2 regions of the Romboutsia sp. MSSM.1001216sp_RTP31141st1_G3_RTP31141_220114 genome follow, and region 2 is predicted to be linked to the other one. Evidence: riboswitches for the same ligand, from Rfam matches in the RefSeq annotation. Region 2 holds a riboswitch; the other holds the start of a gene.

Region 1 (16,609 bases), on a different contig from region 2:
TATATCCTAAAAATAAACAAGAATCATGATTAGAGATACTATCCCATACATTAAATAAATTGTCATACAAATATTTATAAGAATAGACTTTATATAATTTAGAATAAGCTAAAACTATCCCCCATTGATAAGTTCTATATACATTATTTCTATGTATATATGGTTTAATCTTCTCTTTATTATAATATATGTATTCTTTCTTTAATGACGTTTTAATTTCTTTTAATATTTTCATAGCCTCCTTTTGCTTTCCCTGTGATATGAGTTTCATACCTTCACTAGACCTTGAAATATAATAATCTATATTCTCAATCATCTCTTCTTCTGAAACTAACCTTTTGTCAAATTCTAAAACAATACTTTGGTTAAACATATGAACTCACCTCTTTATTAATATACTTTTACAAATTTAAACAAATTCCTTTAATTAATCCACTTTTTTTATATCTTTGTATTTATTATTTAAATATATTAAAAAACACTAACTTTAATAAGTTAGTGTTTTAGTAAATAATCTAAATAGATACTTATATAAACATATAATACTTAAATTATATACCTTTATAAATACCTATTTAATTTATTTATTTACTTTTCTTTCTTCCCTTTTTTCTTCAAACTTTTCTTTTTCTAATTTTTTCATAGATTTTTGATGAGCTTTAGCTTCTTTTTGTGCTTCTTTGTAATTTCTTTCGCTGTTAATTTCGAATTCCTTTTTATCACATTTCTCAGATTTTCTTTCTATCTTTTTAGCTTCTCTTTCTTCTAATATTATTTCTTTTTCCAACTTCATTTTAATATCTCCTAACTACATTCTTTAAATTCTTCAATTTCTTTTTTACTTGAATTAAGCTTTCTATCCATATATATTAATTTTATTCCCATATTTTTACATATAAAACATATAAGTTAGATTTTAAACAAAAAAATACTAACTTTACTTGTTAGTATTTTTTATAAAGAATTTAGTTATTTGTTTAATATATCAATTATTTGACTAAATGAATTTTCATTTCCATTTCCACCAACTTGAGTTACTTCATTTGTTTCTTTAGATGATAAAATTTCTTTTTGCTTCCAATTTAAATTACTTCCAACTATTACAATTGGAGAGTTTTTCTTAGCTGCTAATACTCCTGCTGATAGGGCGTCAATTAAATCATCTTGTTTATTTATGCCATCTTTTGCTATAAGTATGTCTTCTAGATTTTTTTCTTTATAAAAGTTCTCTAAAATTAAAGCATTGGTTTCATTTCTATCATCTCCACCTATTCTTTTATAGTTAGGTAATTTAGTTGTTATATCATTAGATATAGTACTTTGTCCACCTATAACATAAGATGTTTGTATATTGTTTTGTTTAATAAACTTATTAATTTTATCAAAATTTTCATTTTGTGATGTTAGTATTATCGGCATATTCTTATTGGCTGCGACAGGTGCTATACTAACTGCATCTGCTAATCCTTTAACTCCATTTACAACAGCTATATTTGATATGTTACCTAATCTTTTAGCTATTTCTAATGATGTGTCATATCTATCTATTCCACTTATTCTATTTACCTTAAATCCATCATATTCAAGCTCATTTACTATATTATTCGATACTGAACTTGTACCTCCAATAATATATATATTTTTAGCTTTTAGTCTCTTTATCTCTTGTTCAATATTATAATATAAGCTGTCATTTGGTGTTAGAAGTATTGGAGCATTTATAGATTTTGCAAATGGTGTGGCTGAAAGAGCATCTGCTATAGAACTTGAATTTACTAATACTACATTATCAGAAGTATCCCAACCTTTTTGACTTATCATTATAGATGTTTCATATCTAGTTTCTCCTACCATTTTACTTATAACTACTTTAGGATTATTTGAGCTTACCTTCATTATCCCAACAGCTTTTAGAGCATTTTCTACTGTTTCTTTTTCACTTGCTGTTTTAGCTTTTAATAATAATACTTCTCCTAGATGATTAAAATCTGATTGAGAATATAAGCCTTCTGTAAGTGCATCATAGAAAAGTTTACCCATTTTTTCTTCTCCGATACCTTTAACATTAATACCATATTGTGTTCCACCTTCAGATATTAGGTAAGCTAATTTATTTATTATACCACTATTTTCATGTACGTAATCATTGTCACAGCTATCATTATGTACATGAGACCTTCTACAGATTTCCATATTATCTACATTATCTATATCTGGGTTTTTCATGCTTCTTAAGTATCCATATTTTGAAAAATCTTCTCCTATAGTCCAATTTTTGCTTGATTTATAAGTATGTTCTACTAAAGTACCAAAAATATCTCCATATGCTTCGTTTATAGCGCCTGATTGAGATACATAATCTAAATTAGCAGTATGTCTTACTACTGAATGAGTATATTCATGTCCAATTACATCTAATGATCCTGCAGAATCATAAGTTGTTGAGTTTTCATTTCCAAAAACTAGTATATCAACTCCATTTACTAGACTGGAAAATGCATTTCCTGGCTCATTTACATTTACAAGTAATTCTGGCTTACTTCCCTTTCCATCTAGCCCATCTCTATTGTATTTATTTAAATAAAAATCGTAAGTTTTTCCTACATGGTAGTTTGCATCTACAAACTTTCCATCGCTCTTTTCTAGTTTTGTGCTAAAATATTTTATATCATTATCCATGCCATAAGGAATTTTATTTTGATAATAATATTGATAAAAATATTGACCTTTTATATCTAAAGTTTTTATAGGTTTTGATCCTCTACTTAAATCTATAAAATAATACCCGTCTTTAAAGCCTGCTTCACCTTGTCTATGTATTACTTGTATTTCTCTTTCATCTCCAAATACACCTTTTGCTTTAATTTTTTCTGATTTGATTATATTGTTTGTGTTTTCGTATTGATTTATTATATCTCCACTGTTAGCATCTATAAATACAATTTTGTTATAAATTGTTTTTCCTATTATATTTACATCTACTTTGTATGCAAGTTTATATTCTTCTTTACTTTTATATAAATATAACTCTACTTTTTCATTTTTATTTAATTCATTTTTTAGTTCAAGTTTTTCCTTTGCTATCTTAAGTGCATCATCTTTAGTTAAAGTCGGATTATAGTTAAATCCTTTTAATGTCTTTGATGTTGGCTCTATATATCCTGAAATTGATTTTATATTTCCGTCATAATCTACGCATCCTACTAAATCTGAACCATAGATAGGTATATTATTTATATACTGTTGAAGTCTTACTATAACCTGAGAATCATTTTTATCATCTTCTTTTGATTTGACTTTGAAAGTAGAAGTTTTTTCTACATTGCTTAAATAATTAATTAGGATTTGTTGAGGTGATATACCTTCTTTTTTCTCTTCCTTTATATTACCACTTACTACAAATGGTTCCGATTTTTCTATAGCTTTTTTTAATTCTTGTTTTTGCATATCCTCACTTGCAAAACTCAAACTAGTTAGATTTATAGTTATTAAACATAGTGTTGTTATGCTTGCTATGCTCTTTTTTAATAATGTCACTTGCTTTCCCCCTCAATTTTCTTTATTTAATGCTTTTGCTCCTTGTTATATTTTTACTAACTATGTTAACTCTATTTTAACACTTGCAATTATTGTTAGTAAACTTATTATTTATTGTTTTTGTACAAAATCTAATCTTTTCTATTGACTTATTTTTTGTTTTGGTTATAATTTAAAACAACAAGTAGATAACTGAGATAGAGGCGCGAAATTTAAGAGTAGTATTATGGAGGTAAGCTCAATGAAATAATACAAAAGGAAATTTCGCCGAAGTAAATAGTTAATGGCTTTGATACTATTTACTGGGCTTATGTAAAATATGCATAAGACTGTCACATTTTTGTGGAGAGCTATTTTCAATGAAAACGTACGGTACGTTGTATTTTTTGTATATAATTTACGTATTTTTGTCATGGGTATAGTCTCATGGCTTTTTTTGTATACAAAAACCTTATGTAAACCTAAAATTACTGATAACTTATATAAGGTATATCAATAACTCAATAATATAAAAATATATCTGAGTAACCGTCGAAGTCGTTAGCGACATAAACTAAGCGCATTTTTATTGTTAGATAAATTTTATTATCTTAGTTACTTACTTATGGAAAATTTACACCATAAGGAGGATAATCAAATGAGTGAACAAAATCAAGAATTAAAAAGAGGATTAAAAGCAAGACATCTAAACATGATAGCACTAGGTGGTTCTATTGGAACAGGTATATTTCTTGCAATGGGAGATACTATCTATCAAGCAGGACCTGGTGGTGCATTAGTTGCATATGGTTTAGTAGGCATTATGGTTTATTTTTTAATAACAAGTTTAGGTGAAATGGCTACTTTTATGCCAATCTCTGGATCTTTTAGTTCCTATGCTACTAAATTTATTGACCCAGCACTTGGGTTTGCACTTGGATGGAATTACTGGTACAACTGGGCTATAACAATAGCTGCCGAAATGGTTGCAGGTTCTTTAGTTATGAAATTTTGGTTCCCAAACATACCAGGAGTTTACTGGAGTTTATTATTTTTAATAATAATTGTCGGATTAAACTTCCTATCATCAAAAGCTTACGGTGAGTCTGAATATTGGTTTGCTGGTGTTAAAGTTGTTACTGTAATTATATTTTTAATAATAGGTGTATTAATGATAGTTGGTATAATTGGTTCTGATGAAATAGGATTTCATAATTATTTTATAAAAGATGGACCTTTCCATGGTGGAATAAAATCAATCTTTGCCATTTTTCTAGTTGCAGGATTTTCATTTCAGGGAACCGAACTTATAGGAGTTGCTGCTGGAGAAAGTGAAAATCCAGAAAAAACTATTCCTAGGGCTATAAAATCCATATTTTGGAGAATATTAATATTTTATTTAGGAACGATAATAGTTTTAGGTGCTATAATACCTTTTACACAGGCTGGTGTTTCTGAAAGTCCATTTACTATGGTATTTGAGAAAGCAGGTATAGCTGGAGCTGCTTCTCTTATGAATGCAGTAATATTAACATCTGTATTATCTGCTGGAAATTCTGGTATGTATGCATCAAGCAGAATGCTTCACTCTATGGCTAAGGATGGACTTGCTCCAAAGCTATTTGCTAAGACTAATAAAAGAGGTGTTCCTGTAAATGCTTTAATATTAACTACTATAGTTGCATCTTTTTGTTTCTTAACAGGTGTATTTGCCGAAAGTACTGTTTATGTTTGGTTAGTTGCTGCATCTGGCCTTGCTGGATTTATAGCATGGGTTGGAATAGCAATATGCCATTATAGATTTAGAAAAGCATATACTCATCAAGGTAATAATTTAAAAGATTTAAAATTTACTGCTAAATGGTATCCTTTTGGACCTATACTAGCATTAATAATGTGTATAGTTATAATAATAGGTCAAGGTTATTCTTGTATTAAACCAGATGGCATTGACTGGAGTGGTTTAATAGCTTCTTATATAGGTATACCTCTATTTTTAAGTATATATATAGGTTATAAAATTAAGCACAAGACTAAACTTATCCCTCTTCACAAGGTTGATTTAACTTATGGAGAAGATAAAAATTTAGATAATATAGAAAAAAAGATCCTTGAATTAAATTAATAAACATAAAAAATGTAACTCCTTTAACTTAGGAGTTACATTTTTTATGATGAAGTTATATAATTTCTATCAACATATTCTAATATATAATCTCTAAATAACTTTGCTATTGGAGGTATATATGAATTTTTTAAATAACTCATATATATTATTCTTTCCTTAATAGTTTCTTTAATATTTATTTTAGATAGTGTATTTGTATTGATAGTTGGTGAATCAGGAACTACTGAAATCCCTGCTCCAGCAGATACTAATCCTTCTATTACACTTCCTATATTAGCTCCTTTTGGCTGAATTGATATTTTAGGGGTATACCCTAAAGCATCAGTACAAGAAAGAATCCTATCTTTACTACCTTCACAAAATGCTATAAAAGATTCATTTTCTAATTCCTTTAAAGATACCTCTCCTCTACCGGCTAATTTATGATTCTTTGGTACTATTAATATATACTCTTGCTTTTTTATTGGTATAGATTCTATATTAATATCCCAAATAGGTTCTGTATGATTATCATAGAAACCAATATCAATTTTTCCTTTTTTTAAATCTTCTATTATTTCAGTTACAGACTGTTGGTTAAATTGAAACTTTACATTAGGGTTATCATTTAAGAAATCGCTTATTATAAAATTCATAAAATAAGCTCCTACTCTAGATGTAGAGGAAATAGAAACTGTCCCTGTAGTATCACTAACCATTTCATCTAATTCCTTTATCCCTTTTTCAATCTCTACCAATGCTCTCTCTGCATGAACTAAAAATAATTTCCCAAACCTAGTTAGTTTGACATTTCTGCCACTCTTTTCAAATAAAGGGACTTTTAGTTCTCCTTCCAACTTTGCTATTGATTTACTTAATGCTGGTTGAGTAACTAATAATAACTTTGAAGCTTTAGTAAAATTTTCGGTTTCAGCGACTGTTTTGAAATACTCTAGTTGTTGTAGGTTCATTTTCTACTCCTTTTTATAATTTATCAAATCTATAACTAAAAGTTATATGTTTATGAATATTTTAAATTAGACATAGTGGTTATAACAGTGCTATAATCACTATTATCCTTAATAAATATATTTGTATTTTCTTATGAATTTTACTTATTAGTATACCAAAATAATTAAGACATATAAATTAAAATTGAAAGATATTATATAAATTAAAGGGAGTGTTTTTTATGATGAAAGTAGATAAGGATCTTTGTATAGGATGTTCTCTATGTGTTAAAGATTGCATGGTTAAAGATATTGAACTTATAGATAAAAAGGCTCATATTAAAAATGTAGCCTGTTTTAAATGTGGTCACTGTATTGCAATATGCCCTAAAAATGCAGTATCAACTGATGATTATAACATGAATGAAGTTAAAGATTATAATAAAGAGGATTTCTCTATTGATGCAGATAATTTACTAAACTTTATCAAGTTTAGAAGAAGTGTAAGACACTTTAAAAATCAGGATGTAGAAATAGAAAAACTTTCTAAAATCATAGAAGCAGGGAGATTTACTCAAACAGCAAGAAATGCACAAGATGTATCTTATATTGTAGTTAAAGATGGCATAGAAACTTTAAAAGAAATGTCTTTAGAAAGATTAAGTGATATGGGTAAATATATGCTTGCTAACTTAACACCTGAGACAATGAATTTAAAGCTATATGCCCAGATGTGGGTAAAAATGTATGAAGAATTTAAAGCAAATCCTACTGGTAGGGATAGTCTATTCTTCAATGCTCCTGCTGTAATACTTGTAGTTTCTGATAATCCTGTAGATGCTAGTTTAGCTTCCTCTAATATGGAACTTATGACTAATGCTCTAGGCCTTGGAACTTTCTTTAGTGGATTCTTTACAAGATCTGCTGAAGGAAATAAAAAAATTATGGACTTCTTAGGACTGAACGAAAATCAAAAAATTGTAACTTGCATGGTTATCGGATATCCAGATGTAAAATATCAAAGAACAACTCCAAGAAAAGAAGCACAAATATCTTGGAAGTAATCTAAATAAAAAATTCGCTTCGCTCATGTCGCCAACGACTACGTCCGTTGCTCAAAATATATTTTTCTACATTTTCAAACTTGTTGATATATCTTATATCCATAATTTATCAACAGTTTTGTTCTTAATATAAAATCCTTGTATGTAAAAAAATAGAAATGGGCTATGTTAAGGTAAATTAGCCCATTTTTACTATCTCTTCATTGATTTTATTAAGACTTTCCTTTCTTTGTCAATCTTTAAAGATTCACATATTTTCTGGAGAGATTTATTGTAAGTAAAATCATCAAGATTATTATTATTTAAATATTCTAGTGTTATATTTTTTTAGAAATTCCCATACTATTTCTTTATTTTTATTGGTTATTTTAAGCCCACTACAAAAACTATCACATACAGACCAGTTATTTATTTTAGGAATAAAGTTTTTTATATATACTAATATTTCTTCTATATTACTATCCTTAACATATCCTATTACCATTCCCTGTAGCATAACCTCTTCAAAATATGTATCATTAGCATTTTTTAGATATTCTCTCCAGTCTTTTTTAGCTATTCTCTTCGCTATTTTTCTTAAACACAAAAGTCTAACACCTAGTATATTCTCAACTCCTGGTATTAGCCTTGAAGAAAATTCTCTATACTTTTCTTCTGATAATTTCAAAAGTTCTTCTCTAATTTTTTCGTTCATATATCCCTTCTCCATATAATGTTAATATACTTTTATTTAATTATTATTTTCCATATCTAATAATTGTTTTTTTATCTCTAAACCCGCAGCATAACCAACTAAACTTCCATCAGCACCTATAATTCTATGGCATGGAATTATTATTAATATAGGATTTTTATTATTTGCCATTCCCACTGCTCTAGCTGCTGTTGGCTTACCTATTTTTTGAGCTAATTCTTTATAACTATATGTTTTGCCATATGGTACATCTTTAAGTTCATTCCATACTAGCTTTTGAAATTCTGTACCGTTAAGAGAAAGTGGTACATCAAATTCTATTCTTTGTCCTAATAAGTATTCCTGAAGTTGCTTTGCTGTTTCTTTAATTAATGGTGTTTCTTCAATATTCATATCTTCTGATGATAGTTTCTCCGCTAGATAAAGATCTGTTATTCCTTTTCCATCTTCAGCAATTCCTATCTTTCCCAGCTTTGTTTCATAATAAAAAATATTTTTCATATAAACACCTCATTTGTTAATTTGCATATGTTATTTCATAATCTAATATACAATACTTTATATAATATTTATATAATAAAGAAGTTACTATACTAAAAATAAGCATAATAACTTCTTTATATTTTTCTATATTAATATTATTTTAAATTTTTTAAATCATCATCATAGTATTCTTCTAATTCTAGTAAACTTTCATATGGATTACCTTTTAATCCTAGTTGTTTAGCAAAAGCTGGCTCTGTTTTTAATCCCCTCTTTTTTAAAGCTATTATTTCATTTTTAAAATCTTTTCCTAAAATCTCTATCAATCTAGCTTCTATCACCATATGTCTATATCCGTTGGTTTTCTCTGAATGATTTTTGCTCGCATATATCTCTATTTCTATATCATCCACATAAAAGTTACATACTATTATATTTTCTATACTATTTTATATTACTTTAAATCCTTTTCTTATTTCAAATTCATTGACTAATACTTCTTTAAAAGTAACGAAGTTTTCTACTTCACATACAATATCTAGATCACTACTTTCTATGTTTATTTGTATTGGAATAGTTCCTATCAGTATTGGGTTGTAATCCTTGAGTACTTCAAATATATTTATTCTTTTAAGTATTTCATAACTTTTTCTTTGAGTATTATTCCCCTCTTTTAGGTATGATATATCCTTCCAGTTTATGTCCTTTATTTTCATATCTTCCCCTTATTCAGATCTTTAAATGTAAATTGATTTTAAAAATGATTATCCATTTTCTTAAAGTATATTATAAAACATGAATTATTTATTTATCCATATATTTTTCACACAATCAATAATATAATCTATTTCTTTTTCTGTGTTAAAGTACACAAAACTAAATCTAACAGTACCATTAGGAAAAGTTCCTAGTGTTTTATGAGCAGAAGGTGCACAATAAAGACCGCTTCTAGTTGATATACCGTAATTTTTATCTAACATATGACATACTATCCCATTATCAAGTTCTTTAAAATCAAGAGAAACTACCGAGGTTCTATTTTTAGTATCAAGCTTTCCAACTAACAAACTTTTATCTATTCCTTTTATTCCACCTACAAATCTTTTAGTTTGATTTCGCCTAAAAAGTTACAATTAACTTTTGTAATCGTTATGTCATTTAAAGAATTCAACGGTCTCATAACTGCATTGTGCTCCATAGAAGAAACTATTACATTGTCACCTTTTTTAGTAAGCCTTTAATTACTATATTTAAGCTAGTTGTAATATTAGGTGTGAAAACAACATTTTTAGGTTTATCAAAATTGAATAATTCACATATTAATTCTCTAGTTTCATATAGAACATTTTCCGCTTCATAGGATGATGAATATGCACCTCTATTTACATTACAACCTACATTATTTATATAATCTAGCATAGTTCCACCCTTTAATGTTGTCTTTGGATATGATGTTGCTCCATTATCACAATGTATCTTATCCATTTTTCCCCCTAATTAAATATATCTTAAGTTTAATATATCATTCATTTTTATTACTGCTATACTGTTTTTATCTATCTTTACATGAGTATTTTAGAATTTTTCTATACTACATTTTTACCTAATTATCTACAAAATGGCTATGTTATACTTTGCGTGGAAAAGTATTTTGTATCTAACAATTTCATATGGGGGTATTTTTAATGAAGGAAAAAAGAAACATCATTATCGGTGGAGCTATAATTAGAATTATATCTGTTTTATCCGTACTTTATGGAAATCCAAAGAATATGGGAATATGTGTAGCTTGCTTTATTAGGGATATTGCAGATTCATTAGGTCTTCACAGAACTGAAATAGTTCAATATATAAGACCTGAAATTATAGGAATGGTGCTGTGTTCTTTTATTTTAGCACTTGGTAGTCGTGAATTTAAGTCTCGTGGTGGCTCTTCTCCATTTATAAGATTTTATCTAGGATTTATAGTAATAATAGGAGCATTAATGTTCTTAGGTTGTCCTACTAGAATGGTGCTTAGACTTGCAGGTGGAGATTTAAATGCTTTATTTGGTATAGGTGGTTTTGTAGTAGGTATACTTATTGGTATAGTTTGCTTGCGAAAAGGATTCTCTCTCAAAAGAAGTTACAAACAAACTAAATTAGAAGGATTTTTATTCCCAGCTATAAATATTGTATTATTCATTATGCTAATATCATCTTCTGCTTTATTATTATTCTCAAAAGAAGGTCCTGGTTCTCAGCATGCTCCAGCTTTTATAGCTTTAACAATAGGGCTAGCTGTTGGAGTTATATGTCAAAAAACTAGATTGTGTATGGTTAGTGGATTTAGAGATTTAATATTGTTTAAAGATTATTATTTTTTATTAGGATTTTTAGCTATGCTAGTAGCTGCTTTTATAGGGAATTTAACTTTTGGATTCTTCACTCCTGGATTTACTGATCAGCCAGTAGCCCATACAGATGGTTTATGGAATTTTTTAGGTATGGTATTAGCAGAATGGGGTTCTGTATTATTAGGTGGTTGTCCTATGAGACAATTAATTTTATCTGGCGAGGGAAATATTGACTCTGTAATAACTATATTTGGTATGCTTGTTGGAGCAGCTTTTTGTCACAACTTCCAATTAGCATCTTCTTCAAAAGGACCTACATCTAATAGTCAAATAGCTGTGATTGTATGCTTTTTTATACTTGGTATCATTTCATATTACAGTTGCAAGGCTGATAAAGATATAAAAAATAAATTAAAAGTAGATGTTAGTATTGGCTAAAAAAATAGATGCTAGAGGATATTCTTGTCTTCAACCTGTACTCATGGCTAAGAAGGGTTTAGAAGAAAATCCTTAAGGTGTAGAAGTTTTGGTAGATAATAATGCTGCTTGTCAAAATATAAAAAGTTTACTCATTCTTGCGCTATTAAATTTTCTAGATTTTTAACTAAAAGTGGTATGGAAAATGAGTCTTCTCCAGTTCCCAGAAATTTAAGCTCTAACTGTGGTATTGGAGTTAGCTTTTCTTATACAGATGACATAAATAAACTTTATATAAAAGATATAGAAAAAATTTATTTTATAGATTGTAATGAGTACTCTTTGTATAAGGATTTTGATGATTAAATAAATTTATAAAAGCTGTAGATAAGTTTGTTTAATACAACTTTACCTACAGCTTATTTTAATTCAATATGTTTACCTTAACCAATCAGGATTTCCTGGAACGAAAGGTCTTTTACCAAACTTTTCTTTATATTCATCAAGAGCCTTTTTTATAAGTTCTTGATTATCTTTAAAAGTATTTACTTCTTTTATAGTTTCTAACTCTTGTGCAAATGGACATACTGATATACACATCCCACAATCTGTCCCCATATACAACCATTTTATGTAACAAGATTCTTGCTCTATTACCCAAGAATCTTTATCTGGCTTATTGGATAAAGATTGCGAAGGACAAAAATGTGCACACTTGTTGCACAATTTACAGAAGTCATCTAGCCCAAAATCTATTTGCTCATCTACATCTAATTCTAAATCTGTAGTTACCACTCCAAGTCTTATTCTTGAGCCATACTCTTTAGTAGTTAAAATAGTATTTCTTCCTATCTGTCCAAGTCCAGCATCTTTTGCCACCCTAACTGGCATCAATAAATAATTCGAGTCCATATGATTTCTAGCTTCATAGCCTAGGTTTCTTATGTAATAACTAAGTACCATCCCAACTATAGATGCATCTACATAGCACTTACTAGTTTCTATAACTTCTGCTATCATAGGTCCTCTATTTATCATATCTTTATCCATCTCTACTGCAAATACTATTCCATATTTGTGATGATTAGTTATTTCTTCACCATAATTTTCTTCATGTCTTCCTCTATGAGTATAATAATGATAGTCTTTTAATTCTGTTATCCCTACTAATTTAGCTCCATACTGTTTTGCAAACCCCTTTATTTTCTTAGTTATTATTTTTTTATTTACTTTTACCTTTTCTGGTTTAGGTTTGTTTTCACATAAGTGCTTTATGTCTGATAAAAATTCAAATGCAGACAAAGCCATTGGTGAATTTGTTGGATTATACGTCATACTTTCCTCACTGCATAGATAAGGTCTAGTTCTTATGCTATCATCTATATCCTTTTTTTCAGGATTTCTCGAGTAGTAATCTACATAAGCCTCACTACCCTTTTCATAGTTTGATCTAGCAAACATTGTATCTCTTTCATCAACTCTATTCATTATTTTACTTGTCATCCCCTTTGACTTAGTGTTAGTAGATAATATATTCGACTAAATCTCCTATAATCCTTTATACAAAAAAGATACTACATAATTTATTGTAGTATCTTTTTATATATTAATTGTTAACACAAGCCTCTAGATTTTTATTATCTTTTTCTTTATAATCAATATCTCTAATCCACTTTTTGCTAAATAATCTAAACACACACCAAATTCCCTTTAAAATCTCATCTGATTTTAATACAATAAGAACTATTCCTGGAGGTAATTCTAAAACAATCCCAGCTACATATCCTAGTGGAATAGATATAATCCATAAAAATAATACATCCGCAATCATTAAAAACTTAGTATCTCCACCAGCTCTAAGTACCCCTTTTGTAAGAAGTGTTGCGACAGACATAAATACTACTAAAACTGACGTTGAGTTCATTAATTGATAGGCAATAGATTTAGTATAATCTGATATATTATAAAAATCTATTACAATGTATTTAAGGCTAAATATAACTATTCCAGAGCATGACCCTAATATAATAGCCATAGCCAAGAACGTAACAGCTCTTTTATATGCTGATTCATAATCTCCTTTACCTATAGTATTTCCTGTAATAACTCCACTTGCATTAGATACACCCATTAAAAATACATTAGTAAACTGTAGGACAACAGCAGATATACTGTTAGCCGCCACCATGTCTGAACCCATTCTACCCATTATTACAGATACCATGTTAAGACCAAGAGCAAGTATAAGATCACTTACTAAAACAGGTCCACCTATTTTTATATAACTTTTAAGTAGCTCTTTATCTAAAGTAAGTAAATACTTTAATTTGAAGTTAAGTTTTTTATCTATATTAAATAAGTAAGTAACTATTACTGTAAATTCTATAATTCTAGCTATAAGAGTAGCTATTGCTGCTCCTTGTATTCCAAGTTCTGGTGCCCCTAATTTACCAAATATTAAAACCCAATTTAGAAAAATATTAAATCCAAAAGATGTTAAAGATGCAAATAAAGCAACTTTAACTGACCCTACTGTTCTAAACAAAATATTTACTGTAGTAGATATTCCTTGGAATATAAATGATAATGATATTATCTTAAGGTACATTACTCCTTGATCTGCCACAGGTAATTCACTAGTATATATAGACATTATTTTATCTGGCATAAACTGTGATAAACTTAAGAAAATTATAGCAAAAGCTATACTAGCTCTTATCAATATTGATAATACTTTGTTAATGGAATTTATATCCTTCTTGCCCCAAAATTGACCAGATAATACACCTGCTCCTCCACCTAGTCCAAAGTTAATAATTAAAAATATAAAACAAAATTGATTCGCTAAGGATGCTGCTGATAGTGTTATCTCCCCAAAAGAGCCTAACATCATAGTATCTGTCATACTTACACCAACATTTATAAGTCCCTGCATAGCTATCGGTATGCTAATTTTTAGTACATCTTTATAAAAAGATTTTTCTTTCACAAAAACACTCATATTCTCTTTCCTCCTTATGTTAATAACTTATTTATGATATAAAAAGCTGGATAAGTTGCAAGCTTAAAGCTCACTTCTTATCCAGCATATAATCTTAATTTATAAGCACATTTTAATTATTAGCTTGATTATTTTATTATATTATATAATATAATATTTTATTTGTAAATTATTTAAACTTAAAACAATATCACAATTATATAAAATTCCTTTTGCTAAAAATATAATTTAACTTGTCCATAGTTATTATTTTTAGAGTGAGATTTTAGAGTTTTTTGATTCCGAATAAAAATAAAAGAAGATATTATCATAAGACTATGGTAGCATCTTCTTTTACCTTTAATACTTTTAGATTAAATTTCGCTCATTACCTAACTAAACGTTATATTATTAAAAATACATCTTATCGCTATCTTTATAACAGTAATATGTCTTTTCTTTTGTTTCTATACGTAAAGAATCATCATATACTACTATCTCATCTATAGCACTGTCTTCTACTTCACATACAGTAGTATTTTTACATTCTCCAAAACTTAGATATCCTTTATCTTCTTTAGGCTCATATCTAAATTTTATATTAGCCTCTTTTATATTCATTTCTTCACCATTTACTTTGCTGCTTACTTTTATATCTGTATATTCATTTGTAAGAAGTAAATTTTGTATTTTGTAAGTTAATTTATCAGTCATAATCTTATGCCTATTTCTAAGTACATTTAATACTTAAAATCCTTTCATTATATTTATATGTTTAATATAACAAATTTAATTGACATTAACAATTAGGCACTTTTTTGTAACTACCATTTTATGGTACATTGTAAAAACACCCTATCAAATATTGATATGGGTGTTTTCTTTTAAAATTTATTTACTTTTTTAAACTCTCTTAATAAAAATATACCTACTATAATCATAGTACTTACATCTGCTATTGGTTGTGATGCCCATACTCCATTTAATCCGTATATTCTAGGTACTACAAGTATAACAGGTATTAATATTATAACTTGTCTTAATAAACTTAAAAACATAGATATCTTTGCACTACCTATTGATTGGAAATATACTGCTCCCAAAATAGAAATACCTATTGTTGGTAATGTAAATGTATATATATTTACTCCATTCATAGCTAACTCAGTAAGTTTACTGTCATTTGTAAATATACTGATGAATAACTCTGGGAATAATCTAATAAATATAAACCCAAAAGTTAATATTATTGTTCCTACTAACATAGCTATTAACAATGCCTTTTTAGTACGTCCATATTGCTTAGCTCCATAATTATATGCAATTATAGTTTGCATTCCTTGGCTTAATCCAAATACAGGCATTAAGAAAATCAAGTATATAGATGTTATGGTTGTCATAGCTCCTATTGCTAAGTCTCCACCGTATATTTTCAGTACTCTGTTTGTTACTAGATGTATAGAACCTGATGCTAGTTCCATAAAAAATGGAGTTAATGCTATTAATATAATAGCTTTTAAAAGTCTTTTTTCTAGCCTAATATTTTTGATTTTTAGCTTAAGATTTGATTTTCCTAGTGTAAAATAATAGGTAGACCATATAAATACTAACAGTTGACACATTATAGTTCCTATAGCTGCACCTTTTATTCCCATATCAAATCCAAATATAAATATAGGGTCTAATATTAGATTAAGAATACAACTTATTATCATCATCGTAGCAGCTAGCTTAGGTCTTCCTTCTGCCCTTATAGCACTATTAAGTGCAAACCCTGGTAAATTAAACCATGTACCAAAGAATATTACACTCATATAATCTCTTGCGTATTTAATAGTATCAATACTAGCTCCAAATATATAAAGTATATCATCTAAAAAGAATGCCCCTATTATCATTATTGCTATAGCAACAACTATTTCTAAAGCAAATGTATTTCCTAATATTCTTTCAGCTTCTTCTTTATTACCTTCACCGAGCTTTATAGATATATTAGTACTTCCTCCAATAGCAATTCCTACACAAAATGCTCCTAGTATTGTAAATAAAGGCATTGTCACTC
Region 2 (16,609 bases):
AAAATACAATATGATAAGTCACTATTTAAAAATTTTGCATATATATCACAATTATAGAAACTACACCCTATATTGTCTTTTTTATTTAAAGAAGGTCGTTTTTCACTTCCTTCTTTTATGAATATACAATTTTCAAATACAACTCCTCCACCGCTAAAATTGCAATCATTAAAAGTACAACCTATAAATGTGCAGTCTTTGAATTTAATATTTTTAAAATCACATTTTCTAAATTTAGCGCAAATTATATCTTGCTCTACTATTTCATAAAAATCTTGTTCGTCAAATATACCATCTTTGCCGATTAGTTTATCTTTTATTTTATTATAGCTATATTTTGAATTATTATCATAATCATTTAGTTCTATTTTTTTTGTAGTTGCATCTTTATAAAATATTTCGTTATTTTTTTTTCTATTTGATAATTGTTCATTCACTACGGCCTTTTCTTCTTCAAAATTTATATATCCCATAGAATAACTCCTTGCTTTTAGATGAAAAGAAAACGTAAAATATATTTTACGTTTTCTTTTTTTACAATTATTATTATCTTATTTTATAATTATTATTCTATATAATACAAACTCTATTATTTTTAATAAAACTAATCCATAGTATAAATAATATTATCAACTTCTTCATACGTTTTCTTACCTAATACATGTATACCTATAAATGTAGCTAATAAAGCTATTGGTAATACTATATAAACAGGTATACCAAGTCCTGCCGGTATATATCCAAATAATACTGTTATTACGGCTGTAAATAATGCATAAGGCATCTGTGTATTAACATGATCTATATGATTACATCCAGCTCCCATTGATGACATTATTGTAGTGTCAGATATTGGTGAGCAGTGATCTCCAAATATAGCGCCTGTTAGTACTGCACTAGTACTAACTACTATAAACGACATTTCTGGGTTTATAGAATGAGCTAGTGGTATTGCAAGAGGCATAAGTATTCCCATTGTTCCATAAGCTGTTCCTGTAGCAAATGATATTATGGCTCCAAGTATAAATACTACACTTGGTAATAAAAAATTTGGTAGTGTTCCAGATAATAATGTTACTAAGTATTTAGCTGTTCCTAGTTCTTTTATAACAGAACTTAATGACCATGCAAGTATTAATATAACCCCAGTCATAATAAGTCCCTTCATTCCATCTATCCAAGCATCTATAGCTTCAGAGATTGTAAGTATATTTTTACTAACTCCAAGAACTATGCCTACAATACTTGCAAATAAAGCTGACTGGAATAATGCAACCGAAGCATCTGCTCCACTAAACGCCTCTCTTATAGCATCAAATGAATATGGAGAATTAGTAAATAATTGTATTAGATTTTGGTTATCTGAGTTCATAGCTGCTGTGTATCCGCTATAATAAAAAGAAATTAACGCAGCTATTATTAATGTTCCTATAGGTATTATTGCATTCCATGAACTTAATTTTATACCTTCTTTTGGCTCTAAATCAGAATTATCATTACTAACATTGTTTGAATTGTTATTATTTTTATTAACACTTCGGGCTTTAATTTGAGCTTCTCTCATTGGTCCAAAATCCTTAGCTAGAACTGCTGATATAACTATAAATGCTAATATTAATATATTATAAAATCTATATGGTATGGTATTTAAAAATACTCCAAATACATCAGCTTCTACTCCTATACCGTTAAATGCATCATTTATAAGTCCAACTTCAAGACCTATCCATGTAGATATTATAGCAAGCCCAGCTATAGGTGCAGCTGTAGCATCTATTATAAACGCTAGTTTTTCTCTTGATAGTTTCATTTTGTCTGCTACTGGTCTAACTATAGGACCAACTATTAATGAATTTGCATAATCATCAAAGAATACTAATAATCCTAAAAACCATGCTATAAGTTGAGTCCCTCTAGCGGTCTTTGATCTTTTGGCTAGGCTCTCTGCTATAGCTTTTGCACCACCCATTCTAGCTACTAGGCTTATAACCCCACCTATAGCTAAAACTTGAAGTATTATACCTGCATTCCATGGATCTGCTAATGAATTTAATGCCCTATTTACTATATCTAAAAATGCATTAACAAAAGCAACTATAACATTTCCAGATGACATGTTTATTATAAAGCTTCCTGAAAATATACCTACAAATAACGATATTACTACATTCTTAGTTATAAATGCTAAAACTATAGCAACTAATGGTGGTATTAAAGTTATCATCTTAAGTCTTTCTGAATTTATAGTTGATATATCATCCCCCCCTGCAAATACTAATGGCATAGACATCATAAAAATTATAATAGTCATTAATAATACCCTAAAATTTCTCTTGCTTCTCATAAAACTTCCCCCTTAAAATTGTTTAGTCTCTAGTGAATATAAGGGTATAAAAAATTCGCTTCGCTCATGTCGTCAACGACTTCGTCCGTTGCTCAAAATGTCTTTTTTACGCTCTGCAAACTGATTGGTATTACTCAACTTCAATAATTATCCACATTCTTTAAAGTATCATATTTTCCTAAAGCGTAAAAAAGTCTTGAGTATACACTCAAGACTTATAAATTTTTACATAAAGTTATACATTAACTTTTTAGACACAGCAATATAACTATACCTATGTATAAATTTTTCTCAAATGTAGCTCTTCACAAAATAAATTGTGACAGTGATACATATATTTTATGTACCCCCAGGCATATAACCTTAAAGCATCAGCTATACCCTTCGGCAATAGTTCCTTTCCTAATGATTCTACGCGCTTAACTCCTCATTAGTACTTTTAAATATTGCGACCTCTACCCTTTTTATTTTATTCACTTTTATTATTAATAGTATATATACCTTTATTTTTATTTTCAAGTATAAAAGATTTTTTTTATATCATTTATAAATAATATATAATAATTTTGTTATTTATATTTAAATTTATAAATTATTATACCTTTTGTAAATTTTTTTATAAATAGTAAACATACTAATTATGAGGTGATTTTATGAAAAAATTTTTATTTATAACTTTATTATTAACTATATTTTTTAATCCACAAAATATTTTCTCTTTATCTCCAATATATACCCCCAAAGAACCTATGCCTCTACCTTATTCTTATGATTCTCTTGAACCTTATATAGACAAAGAGACTATGATCTTACATTATGATAAACATTATAAATCTTACTTAGATAAATTAAATAATGCCATAAAAGGATACCCTGACCTTTATGCTTGTAGTATTTCTGATTTATTAACTTGTCTAGATTGTTTGCCTAGTGAAATAGCTAAAACTATAAAAGATAATGGTGGAGGAGTATATAATCATGAATTTTTCTTTGAAATAATGTCTCCTAATAGGAAAAAATTACATGGAAAATTAAAAAGTGCCATAAACAGAGACTTTAAATCTTTTGATAATTTTAAAAATGAATTTAATAAAGCTTCACTAAGTGTATTTGGATCTGGATGGGCATGGCTTGTATCTGATGACTCTGGAAATCTATCGATTATAACTACTCAAAATCAAAATACTCCTATTACATTAAACTTAAAACCTATAATTGGAATCGATGTATGGGAACATGCTTACTATCTAAAGTATCAAAATAAAAGGGCCGAATATATAAATAATTGGTTTAATATTATAAATTGGAGTAAAGCGGAAGAAAACTATATTCAAAATCTAAAATAAAAATTTATAATAATTTGTAGATTTTAAGTATATTCAATCCTTTTAAAATTATATTTTAAAAATAGTTTTTGAAAATATTTACAATTTACTATATAATTAATACAAATATAATTATCAATAATATTATACTATCACCTAGGAGGTTTAATGGTAAAAGAAACTCATACTAAGGGAGGCTATATATTTGCACTTTTAGCGCTCCCTTATTTATATAAAACATTTTTAAATAATTATAGTGTATTTTATAAAGCTATTTTGCTTTTAATATACACATATTTTGCATATATAGGTTCATTATATCCTGATATCGATATGAGAGGTTCTTATATAAGTAAAAGATATCCTATTATATATAAATATTTTGGTTCTAGATTTAGGCATAGGAGCTTTACACATAGTCTAATTTTTATATCTTTACTTGCTTATGGTTTCAATTTTTTAATAAAATCTACAGATAGTAATATAGTATTTATATGTGTATCTTGCGGCTTTTTAGTAGGATATGTATCTCATCTAGTTTTAGATCTGCTAACTAAGGAAGGTATAGAGATTTTTTACCCTATAACCATTAATTTTTCATTCCTTCCTATAAAAACTAATTCTAAGACAGAAAAGTTAATATGCAAAGCTTTAAACTTTATAGTTATATTTTTACTAGGATATAGATTTTATATATTACTTTAATAACCCACCTAATATTAGATGGGTTATTTTATATATTCTATACATTTTCAGTTTCATTATCTTTTTCATGATTCTCTAAACTTTTCTTAACTTTATTACCTATAGTCCATGATAAAAATACTAATAAACAAAATACTAATATTTTAACAGGACTGTTTATAAAACCTTTTATGTCACTCATTGGATAACTTATAAATAAAAACATTATAAACTTTCCTGATAGCATTGCAGGTATAAAACATTTAGGATCCACTTTACAAAATGCAGATGCTATTGTTACTAAAAAACTTGGTACAAAGGGACAAGAATAAGCAAAAAATAGTAACTTAAATCCTTTTTTGTCCATCCATTTTATTGCTTTATTTACTTTTTTATTTCTAAATTTATTAAATAACTTATTATCGTTAAATCTACTAATAATTAAAAATAGCAATGCAGTACCTAAACCAGATCCTATCCAAGATAGTACAAGACCTCCAAATAGCCCAAGTAAAAGTGCATTAGCTCCTACTATAGCCATAAGAGGAAGTATAGGTAAAAAGCTTTCAATAAAGCTTGCTAGTAATCCTATTATCATGGTTAAAATCCAATAGTTTTGTGCAAAATGATTTAATTCTTGAATATATTCCATAATCTATTTCTCCTTATGTCTATTATATATTATAGTATACACTATTTTCACTTAAATTCACCATATTTTGACTAAAACTTCATATAACAATTGCTGCCATTTAACCTTTAAATAGCTCCTTCTAATATATTAATTAAAATAAATAAAAGCTAATACAGATAAACTTCCGTATTAGCTTTTATTTATAGACCTAAACCTTCCTTTTTCACATGTAAATCCATTTGTGGATAAGGTATGCTTATATTTTCTTCATCAAATCTTAATTTGACCTTCTCTAATAGGCTAAAATGTATATCCCAATAATGTTCCGATTTACACCATACTTTAACTATAAAGTCAACAGAACTTGGACTATGAGCACTAACACCTATAAATGGTTTAGGATTATCTAAAACAAACTCTTGTTTTTTTACGATATCCGTTAATACTTCCTTAACATGGAGTATATTATTTTCATATCCTACACTAAATGTTAAATCAACTCTTCTTTCTTCCTTTGCTGAATAGTTTATTAAACTACCATTTGACAATGTTCCATTTGGTATTAATATTAACTTATTGTCTATAGTTGTCAATTTAGTATAGAATAACCCTATTTCTTCAACTGTACCTTCATAAACTCCAGTTTGTATATAATCCCCTACTTTAAATGGTCTAAGTAATAATATTATAAAACCACCTGCAAAGTTAGATAAACTGCCTTGAAGGGCTAAACCTATGGCAACCCCACCAGAAGCTACAATCGCTGCAAGACCTGTCAATTTAACATCCCAATAGCCAAGAATTCCTATAAATAATATAACTTTTAACACACCTGCTGTTAATGACTGTATGAATCTTCTTAATGTTATATCAACATCTCTTTTTTCTAAAAATACTCCAAATTGTTTTACTACCTTTTTTATAATCTTTAATCCTATAGATATAACTATAAGACCTATTATAAGCTTTATTCCATATTCAGTAACCCATCCTATAAATTTTTCAATAAGTGTATCAAGTGGCATTTTACTCATTTGTTGTACCTTACTCGACACTTCTTTTGCTATTGCATCTGGATTTGTCATTTATAACCACCTCTTTTAAAACTTTCGACTTTTTACTCATACATATTACCTTATTTTTTGCAATATGTCTATATAATACAATTATTTCAAAAATATAACTATTTAAAATTATAGGTCCTTTTAATTAGCTATTGTAACTTTAACTCACATATTACCTAACTACAATATTTATCCACATTTTTAAAATATCATAATTTCCTTAAGCGTAAAAAAAGGTTGCCTAAATTTAGACAACCTTTAAATATATTATAATTTATTTAGCATCAAAATGTCTTTGTAATAAACCTAAGAATGCTTTACCATGTCTTGCTTCATCTTTACACATTTCATGTACTGTATCATGTATAGCATCAAGTCCTAATTCTTTAGCTCTCTTAGCTATTTTTAATTTTCCTTCTGTTGCTCCGTACTCTGCATCTACTCTTGCTTTTAAGTTAGCTTTTGTATCAGCTACAACAACTTCTCCTAATAATTCTGCAAATTTAGCAGCATGTTCTGCTTCTTCAAATGCTATTCTCTTATAAGCTTCTGCAACTTCTGGATATCCTTCTCTATCAGCTTGTCTACTCATTGCTAAATACATTCCTACTTCTGTACATTCTCCAACAAAGTTTGCTCTAAGTCCTTCTAATATTTCTTCGTCTATACCTTTAGCAACCCCTATTCTATGCTCGTCAGCCCAAACCATTTCACCTTTCATTTCTTCAAACTTATCAGCTCCAACTCCACATACTGGACATTTCTCTGGTGCAGTTTCTCCTTCATGTATATATCCACATACTGTACAAACAAATTTTTTCATAATTTTATTCCTCCAAATTTATATAAATTTTATTTACTTTCTTTTAACATACTATATATATACCTCATATACATTGTTTTAAACATTTATTTGCATATTTTTTTATTTTTTAATCTATATTTTATAAATCCATATACTATAGTTATTATTAATAATAAAATAACCATTATATATGAGTATTTAGTAACTAAAGACATTACAAATTTTAAGTTATCTCCTAAAACATAACCTATACTTATTAATGAAGTATTCCAAATCCCTATTCCTATAGCAGAACACATCATAAATGTAAATATATTCATTTTTATAGACCCTGCTATTATTGACACAAATGTCCTAGCATAAGGTATTACTCTAGTTAAAATTACTGATAATTTATCATGCTTTTTTAACCAAATATAAGATGAGTTTATAATTGATTTGGTCTTTGGATACTTTTCACCTATAGTATCTATTAAAGGCTTTCCAAATTTAAATCCTAGAAAATAATTTAGCAAGGAACCTATAACCCCACCTAAAGTAGATACTACTATTACATTTACAAATCCAAAGTTATATTTATATGCAAACATACCTGCAATTGGAAGTACTACTTCACTAGGAAGAGGTACATTAGCATACTCTAGTGCTACTATTATAAATATACTTATAAGTCCATAATTCATCATAAAATGTTCTATTATATTTTTTAATTCCAATAATTTCACCTCTTTATATTTATATAGTAACAGTGATTAATATATAAAAAGACTACCTGTATAAGGCAGCCTTTATATTCTATATATTACTTAGCATCAAAATGTCTTTCTAATAAACCTAAGAATGCTTTACCATGTCTTGCTTCATCTTTACACATTTCATGTACTGTATCATGTATAGCATCAAGTCCTAATTCTTTAGCTCTCTTAGCTATTTTTAATTTTCCTTCTGTTGCTCCATACTCTGCATCTACTCTTGCTTTTAAGTTAGCTTTTGTATCAGCTACAACAACTTCTCCTAATAATTCTGCAAATTTAGCAGCATGTTCTGCTTCTTCAAATGCTATTCTCTTATAAGCTTCTGCAACTTCTGGATATCCTTCTCTATCAGCTTGTCTGCTCATTGCTAAATACATTCCTACTTCTGTGCATTCTCCAACAAAGTTTGCTCTAAGTCCTTCTAATATTTCTTCATCTATACCTTTAGCAACCCCTATTCTATGCTCGTCAGCCCAAACCATTTCACCTTTCATTTCTTCAAACTTATCAGCTCCAACTCCACATACTGGACATTTCTCTGGTGCAGTTTCTCCTTCATGTATATATCCACATACTGTACAAACAAATTTTTTCATAATTTTATTCCTCCAAATTTATATAAATTTTATTTAGTTTCTTTTTAACATACTATATATATACCTTTTGTTTTTTTATTTAAACATGTTATTTAAAATTTTTATGTTTTTTATACAATCTGTATATTTTATCTAAATAGTTTTAGTTATTTTTTACATTACTAAGAAAACATTTTTTTGATATTATTAAAATATAAAATGAAATTAAAATATAGTTGTTAAAAGGGGGAAATGGTAATGGCTAAGGTAATTTTAAAAAATATATGTAAATCATATTCAAATGGATTTAATGCAGTAAAAAATGTAAATATAGATATACAAGATAAGGAATTTGTAGTACTAGTTGGACCATCTGGCTGTGGTAAGTCTACTACTCTAAGAATGATAGCAGGCCTTGAAGAAATAAGTGATGGTGAACTTTATATAGGAGAAAATTTAGTAAATGATGTAGATCCTAAAGACAGAGATATAGCTATGGTTTTTCAAAACTATGCACTTTATCCTCACTTGACAGTATACGAAAATATGGCATTTGCTCTTAAACTTAGAAAATTGCCTAAGGATGAAATAGATAAAAAGGTTAGGGATGCAGCTAAAATATTAGACTTAGATCAATTATTAGATAGAAAACCAAAAGCACTTTCAGGTGGTCAAAGGCAAAGAGTTGCACTAGGGCGTGCTATAGTTCGAAACCCAAAAGTATTCTTAATGGATGAACCTTTGTCAAACTTAGATGCAAAACTTAGAACATCAATGAGAACAGAAATAACTAAACTTCATAAGTCTTTAGGTACTACATTTATATATGTGACACATGACCAAGTTGAAGCTATGACTATGGCAGATAGAATAGTTGTTATGAAAGATGGTATAGTTCAACAAATAGATACTCCACAAGAAATATACGATAAACCAAACAATATGTTCGTTGCGGGATTTATAGGCGCTCCACAAATGAACTTTATAAATGTTATTCTAACTGAAGTAAATGGAGAAATACATGCAAAAGCTGATGGTTTTGATATAGCATTAAATAAAGGTGAATCATCTAGTTTAATAGAAAAAGGATATATAGGTAAGGAAGTTGTTCTAGGTATAAGACCTGAAGATATACATATGGAAGATATATTTGTCGAAAATAGCTTAGATAGTACTTTTGAAGCTACTATTGAACTTGGGGAACTTATGGGTGCTGAAATATATGCTTACTTAAAAACAGGTAATCAAAGTATAACTGCAAGATTTGATGGTAGGTATAGAGTTAAAATGGGAGATAAATTAAAACTTGCTATGGATAAACATAAAATACATATATTTGATAAAGAAACACAAGAAGCTATAAATAAATCTCTAGTTTATATATAAATATTTCTAAATTAATGATATATTTAAAGTAGGATGATTAATCATCTTACTTTTTTAATTGAAAACTTCAGGGGTGGTCTTCATGCAAAATTTGATACAATTTATAGAGGGAAAGACAAATAAAAAAATTAATTTTTTCGAGTATAATAATCAAAGTATTAGCAAAAACCAAAATGTAGTAACATTTAATGATAAAGCTTATGTTATAGAGTTTATAGAAGATATAACTATAGATAATATAAAAGGTTATTTTTATATATTCTATCAACAAGACTGTGAACTAGATAATTTAAAGGGAATATTATATAACTTATATGATAATATAAAATTATTTTTATATGAAAATTTATTAATATTAAATTCAGATTATAAATTAGATATTAATTTTCATACACCAGAAATAATAGAATCAGAGACTTATAGAAATACTTATATTATTAATTTAGGTGAAATATATGACATAAATATATTTAAGTCTAGAGTATCTATTTTTAATGAAATACCTAAAGACTTCCTTATAAATAACACTTTTTTTAAAAACTACATAACTTTAAATGATTTAATAATATATAAATCTATATATTTTATAAAACACGACAGACCTTTTTACGATTTGATAGATTTTGAGTCTATAAAAACAATGGATATAAACTTGTTAAATACAGGAATATGCTTTATAGAAAATGATCAAAATATTTCTAAAACTTCATCATCATTATTTTTACATAGAAATACACTTATATATAGATTAGATAAAATTAAAGAAATACTAAATCTTGATTTGAAAAACTTTAAAGATGCTTTAATTTTTTATTTAACTATAAAATCTTATATAAATTTTAAATAATAATTTTTGCTTTAACTATTAACAGCTTAATATATTTAAGCTGTTTTTATTTTGCCTAATCTACTTATCACTAAATTACGAATATTTTTATCATATTTTTTATAAAATAAGATTAGCTATAACTTTAAACAAGGAGGATATTATGGGATTTTTAACTATATTTTTTACAGCATTTGCACTTTCAATGGATGCATTTGCCGTATCTCTTACAAAAGGTATGACTCTAAAGAATATAAATTTTTGGCTAGCTTCTAAAGTAGCTTTTTTCTTTGGATTATTTCAAGGCGGTATGCCTTTAATTGGTTATTTATTAGGTGTAAATTTTGAAAGCTATATAAAAGCATTTGATCACTGGATTGCTCTAATTTTACTAAGCTTTCTCGGTTTGAAAATGATTTTAGATGCAAAAGACAAACCTGAAGATACTACTTCATATTACATAAATAATAAAGATCTCATTATATTGTCAATTGCAACTAGCATAGATGCACTTGCTGTTGGAGTTAGTTTTTCCTTTTTAAGTGTAAATATAATTCCTATATCACTTACTATATCTTTAGTTACATTTATAGTATGTTTTTTAGGTGTTTTATTAGGAAAAAAAATTGGTAATTTATTCAAATCATCTGCTCAAATAATAGGAGGAGTATTACTTATTTTAATAGGTTTGAACATATTCAATGATCATACAGGTATTATAAATTTACTATTTTAATATATATTACAATTTTTTAACTTTACTTTTTATTGTATAAATAATATAATATAAAATAGTTCTAAATCTAACCTTATTTAGTCAACATGGAGGTGTAAAGACGTGAAAAATATTTTTAAAATATATAAAAAAGACATAAAGGATATTTTTACAAACAAAGTATTGTTAGTAATAATACTAGGACTAACTGTCTTACCATCATTATATGCCTGGTTTAATATAAAGGCATCTTGGGATCCTTATGGTAGTACTAAAAATATATCAGTTGCTATAGTTAATAATGATAAAGGTACTGAAATAAGGGGTAAGGATATAAATGTTGGTGATGAATTAGTAAAAAAACTTAAAGAAAATGATAATTTAGGTTGGAAATTTGTAGATAAAGCTGACGCAATAAATGGAGTTAAAAAAGGTACATATTATGCCTCAGTTGAAATTCCAGAAAGCTTTTCTAAAGATTTAACTTCATTAACTTCTGATGAAGTAAAAAAAGGTAAGATAGTATACACAGTTAATGAAAAAATAAACGCGATAGCCCCTAAAATTACAGATAAAGGTGCTTCAACTATACAAAATGAAGTTAATCAAACAGTAGTAAAAACTGTTAGTCAAATTATATTTGAAGTATCTAATAATTTAGGTATAGAACTTGAAAATCAACTTCCAAAGCTATCTAATTTAGAAAGTGAACTTATAGATGTTCAAAGTAAATTTAAAGATATATATAAAACTGTAAATCTTGCTTCAGATGCTACAGATAAAGTACAAGATCTTGCTAAGGAATTAAAAAAAGATGTTCCTTTAATAACTTCTACTATATCTAATACTAAAAAGTTAGCATCAGATGTAAAAGTATTTTTGCAAGATAGCAAAGGTAGCTTAGATAAAGTTGCTCCTGTAATAAAAGAAGATTTGCAAATAGTATCTAAAGTTTCATCAAGTGCTTCATCAAATATATCATCTATAATAGATGCGATAAATAACGGTGCTGATAATATACCTCAACTTATAGATAGCTTATCATCAAAGCTTTCTACTTTATCAAGTACAAGTAATACAGTACTAGACTTTTTAAATAAATTAAATGCTATTAAACCAGGTGGGCCTCTAGAAAATGCTATATCATCTTTACAGTCTATAAATAATAGTTTAAATAATGCTACTAACGCTTTAAATGCTATAAAAGGACAGATTGCAAATGGAGAAAAACCTTCTTTAGATAAGTTAAATAGTATATTAAAGGTTGTAAATGATGTAAACCAAATTTCTACATCAATTTTAAATAATTTTGATTCAAAAATAGTAAATCCTATAAATAACATATTTGAGGGAAGTTTCAATACTGCTAATGAAGTTATTAGTGTGTTAGATAAAGCTCAAGCAAAACTACCTCAAGTTGAGGATATACTAAATACTACGATATCATTATCAGATAGTGCAAAAGATAATATATCATTTATAAGAAAAAAACTACCTATAGCTAAATCAACAATTGATGAATTAGTTAATGCTATGAAAAAAATAAACTCAAGTGACGATGTTAATGAGTTAATATCTTTACTTAAAAGCGATGCTATAAAACGTGCTGAGTTCTTAAAGCAACCAGTAGAGCTAGTTACAGATAAATTATATCCAGTAGCTAACTACGGAGCTGGTATGACTCCATTTTATACAGTATTATCTTTATGGGTTGGTGTACTTTTATTAATGTCATTACTGTCTGCTAATGTACATGGAGATTACAAACCATTTGAGATATACTTTGGTAGAGGACTTACTTTCTTAACTATAGCTATAATACAAGCTTTTATCGTAAGTGCTGGTGATTTATATATTCTAAATGTTAAAGTTATTGATCCTTTATCATTTGTATTATTATCAATGTTTACAAGTATTGTATTTACAGCTATTGTATACTCATTGGTCTCTATATTTGGAAATGTAGGAAAAGCAATAGGTGTAATACTATTAGTTATACAAGTTGCTGCATCAGGAGGTACTTTCCCTATACAAGTTACTCCTCCATTTTTCCAATACGTAAACCCATTTTTACCATTTACTTATGCTATATCTGCTCTTAGAGAGACTGTAGGTGGTATTTACAAACCAGTATTGATAAAAGATATATATGTATTAATAGTATTCTTAATAATACCTATAATATTAACTATACTATTTAAAGGTATTATTAATAAATATACAAAACCTATAACTGATAAATTTAATGAAAGTGACTTAACTGGACATTAAAATTTAATATAAAACATTAATATGGTAAAAAGTCTTCCTATAATCTTTAGGAAGACTTTTTACCATATTAATGTTTTATGTCGTCGTAATGTATACCAACTCCAGGTCTATGCTTATTTACTTCTCGTTCTTCATGTTCTCTTTCTTCTATTGCTTTATTTACATATCCTTCTAACTCTTCTTTACTTACATTTGTACAATTTTCTTCTATTATTCTATTTGAATTAAATTCATCTACTTTGGATTTTAAGTCATCGTCAAAACTATCCATGTCTTCATCACAACAATAAGCTCTGCTATCATAATCATCATAATAATAAGATTCATTTTTATAATCATTACAACAATTGAAATTTTTATTCATTCTTTTATTCTTAATAGCCTTATATGCAAAATAGCCCCCTAATCCAACTAAAACTCCTCCTGTATATACTAAGGCTTTTTTACTTTTTACGTTGACTTCATTTTTCATTTTACGTTTAACTAAGTACTTTACCATAGAACTTTTTCCTCCTTAAATGTCATATACTATATTAATAGTATTTGTATTATCTAATAAAAAATTCTTCTATTAAAAATAAAAAAATAACCCTTAAATTAGGGTCATTTTTTTTTATATACATATATATAAGTTATAATTAAAGTTAATACTTCAGCAAACACAGCACTTAACCATACTCCATTTACACCTAAGAATATGGGAAGTATAGTTATACCTATTATAATTAGTATAATCCCTCTTGATAATGATATTGCATTAGATAATATCCTATGTTCCATGGATTGATAATATGCTCCATTAACTATATTTATCCCCATAAATATAAATGCTAAGAAGTAATATCTTATGGCATTCACAGTTATATCTACAATCTGACCTTTTTCACTTGTAAACACTCCTACTATAAATTGTGGAAATAATATACCTATAATATAGAAACTTAATCCAACAATTATAGAAGTCTTCAGACCTTTTTTTCTTACTCTCTTTACTCTATCTATCTTATTTGCACCATAATTTACACTTATTATAGGTTGCATAGCTTGTGATATCCCCGTAAATATAGCTGCTGCTACTAAAGATACATTTGCTATTATACTATATGCACTAACACCTATATTACCTACTATATTTAGTAATTTCAAGTTAAATATAAATATTACTATTCCAGATGATATTTCAACAATAAAGCTTGGTAAACCATTAAATAGTATCCTTGATATATCTTTTACATTGATTTTAAATTTTATAAATCTTAAGCTACATTTTTTAGATATAAAGTGAGTTAAAAGTATTAATAGGTTTATAAGTGATGCTATTGATGTAGCTAAACCAGCACCTTTTATACCCATATCAAAAATAAATATTAGTAAATAATCCAAAATAACATTAGATAAACCACTAGTTACAGTAGCTATCATAGCAAGTCTTGGATTATGATCATTTCTTATAAAAGCTGATGTAGTATGAGCTAAGATATAACTAAATGAAAATATTAAAACACCACTTAAATACTCTTTTACCATATATATATTACTTATATTAGCCCCTAGTATATACCCTATTTTCTCAGTAAATATTTTCCCTAAAGTAGATAATGTAATTCCTACTAAAATAGCTATTATAATAGATTTTGTAAATATCCTTTGTGACTCAACTATTTCTCCTTTTCCTCTACTTATACTTAAGGCTGTAGCCCCTCCCATACCAAACAAAAGCCCTAATCCATTAAATAGATTAAATATAGGTATACATATATTTAAAGCAGCTAATCCATCGCTTCCTATACCTTGTCCTATAAACATAGTATCTGCTAGTATACAGAACGATACTGCTAGCATACCCAAGACACTATTAATTAAATACTTATAAAATAACTTATTTATATCTGAATTTAAAAATACACTTTCTTTATCTTTCATTTACTTCTCCTCATACATATATTTATATATAGTATTTGCTATAATGAAAGTATATTATTCATATTAGTAAGCATTCTATAAGCTTATATTTAATATATAGATATGTTTTCTAATAAATAGTAAAAAAAATAATGACATAAAAATATGTCATTATTTTTTGTGTTTTATACTATTTTAAATGGATTTAAATCTATATTACTTTTTAAAACTTCTATATCATGTATATCATCTAAAAATCTCTTCATAACATCCTTAAATATATCTTCAGTTTCAAAGTGCCCACAATCTATTATACACATCCCCATGTCTATTGCATCTTGTGCATCATGATATTTAACATCTCCAGTTATTATAACTTCACAACCACTTCTTTGAGCTTTCTTAACCATATCAGCACCAGAACCTGTAACTAAAGCTATTTTACTTATAGTAGTATCTAAACTACCTACTACTCTAATATGTTTCATATTTAGCTTTTCTTTTATAGAATTACTTAAATCTTTTAAACTAATCTTTTCTTTTAACTTAGTAACTCTACCTAAACCAACTGAATTTCCTTTATTCTCTAGTTTATATAAATCATAAGCTACTTCTTCATAAGGATGAGCATTTATCATAGAGCTTAAGACTCCGCCTAATATTTTTTGAGGTACAATAGTTTCTATTTTTACCTCTTTAACACATTCTATCTCTCCTTTTGTTCCTATAAATGGATTTGTGCCCTCTAAAGGCATAAAGTTACCTTCTCCTCTTGATGTAAAGCTACAGTGACTATAATTTCCTATATGACCTGCTCCTGCTTTTCCTAAAGCATTTTTAACCTTATCTATATGAGTCTCAGGAACATAAACTACTAGCTTATATAATACTTCGTTATTTGTAACTTCTAATACCTTACAATCTTCAAATCCCATTAATTCCATGAAGTAATCATTTAAACCATCAAATGCTATATCAAAGTTTGTATGCATAGAATAAAGTGCTATATCATTTTTTATTAATTTATGTATAAGTCTTCCTTTTAAATCCGATGTATTTATTTTATTCATCTTTTTAAATATAAATGGATGATGAGTTATTATTAAGTCTATATTATTTTCTATAGCTTCATCTATAACTCTTTCATTTGCTTCTAGAACTACTAATACTTTTTTAATATCACTGTTAAAATCACCCACTAAAAGGCCTACATTGTCCCAGTCATAAGCTAAGTTTAATGGGTATTTAGCTTCTATATTTTTTATAAGACTTTTAAGTAACATAATATCATTCCCCTTATAAAGTTTTTAATTTTTCTAATTT

The links. Region 2 has a riboswitch for lysine ahead of ABCP60_RS11190 (Na+/H+ antiporter NhaC family protein). Riboswitches for the same ligand answer to the same signal wherever they lie in the genome.
Region 1: linked by a shared signal. The riboswitch ahead of ABCP60_RS08330 (amino acid permease) and the one ahead of ABCP60_RS11190 (Na+/H+ antiporter NhaC family protein) in region 2 are both predicted to bind lysine.

What each region holds. Positions count from the first base shown of each region.
Region 1 covers NZ_JBCIUO010000004.1:48,924-65,532, forward strand. The annotation lists gene ABCP60_RS08315 (hypothetical protein) at 1-373, opposite strand, end outside; gene ABCP60_RS08320 (hypothetical protein) at 581-793, opposite strand; gene ABCP60_RS08325 (cell wall-binding repeat-containing protein) at 970-3,537, opposite strand; lysine riboswitch at 3,728-3,898, shown strand; gene ABCP60_RS08330 (amino acid permease) at 4,175-5,641, shown strand; gene ABCP60_RS08335 (LysR family transcriptional regulator) at 5,686-6,594, opposite strand; gene ABCP60_RS08340 (nitroreductase family protein) at 6,816-7,637, shown strand; gene ABCP60_RS08345 (DNA alkylation repair protein) at 7,936-8,331, opposite strand; gene ABCP60_RS08350 (methylated-DNA--[protein]-cysteine S-methyltransferase) at 8,368-8,832, opposite strand; partial or broken gene ABCP60_RS08355 (DUF4269 domain-containing protein) at 8,970-9,530, opposite strand; gene ABCP60_RS08360 (aminotransferase class V-fold PLP-dependent enzyme) at 9,615-9,881, opposite strand; gene ABCP60_RS08365 (aminotransferase class V-fold PLP-dependent enzyme) at 10,024-10,299, opposite strand; gene yedE (YedE family putative selenium transporter) at 10,500-11,588, shown strand; gene ABCP60_RS08375 (putative Se/S carrier-like protein) at 11,697-11,933, shown strand; gene ABCP60_RS08380 (reductive dehalogenase domain-containing protein) at 12,006-13,070, opposite strand; gene ABCP60_RS08385 (MATE family efflux transporter) at 13,174-14,568, opposite strand; gene ABCP60_RS08390 (hypothetical protein) at 14,959-15,261, opposite strand; gene ABCP60_RS08395 (MATE family efflux transporter) at 15,432-16,609, opposite strand, start outside.
Region 2 covers NZ_JBCIUO010000007.1:77,221-93,829, forward strand. The annotation lists gene ABCP60_RS11185 (pentapeptide repeat-containing protein) at 1-473, opposite strand, end outside; gene ABCP60_RS11190 (Na+/H+ antiporter NhaC family protein) at 605-2,344, opposite strand; lysine riboswitch at 2,635-2,810, opposite strand; gene ABCP60_RS11195 (superoxide dismutase) at 2,998-3,690, shown strand; gene ABCP60_RS11200 (metal-dependent hydrolase) at 3,838-4,374, shown strand; gene ABCP60_RS11205 (VTT domain-containing protein) at 4,412-5,005, opposite strand; gene ABCP60_RS11210 (mechanosensitive ion channel domain-containing protein) at 5,188-6,072, opposite strand; gene ABCP60_RS11215 (NADH peroxidase) at 6,326-6,874, opposite strand; gene ABCP60_RS11220 (DedA family protein) at 6,961-7,572, opposite strand; gene ABCP60_RS11225 (NADH peroxidase) at 7,659-8,207, opposite strand; gene ugpC (sn-glycerol-3-phosphate ABC transporter ATP-binding protein UgpC) at 8,445-9,572, shown strand; gene ABCP60_RS11235 (helix-turn-helix domain-containing protein) at 9,655-10,419, shown strand; gene ABCP60_RS11240 (manganese efflux pump MntP family protein) at 10,562-11,134, shown strand; gene ABCP60_RS11245 (YhgE/Pip domain-containing protein) at 11,237-13,384, shown strand; gene ABCP60_RS11250 (hypothetical protein) at 13,452-13,883, opposite strand; gene ABCP60_RS11255 (MATE family efflux transporter) at 13,988-15,307, opposite strand; gene ABCP60_RS11260 (Nif3-like dinuclear metal center hexameric protein) at 15,472-16,569, opposite strand; gene ABCP60_RS11265 (class I SAM-dependent methyltransferase) at 16,583-16,609, opposite strand, start outside.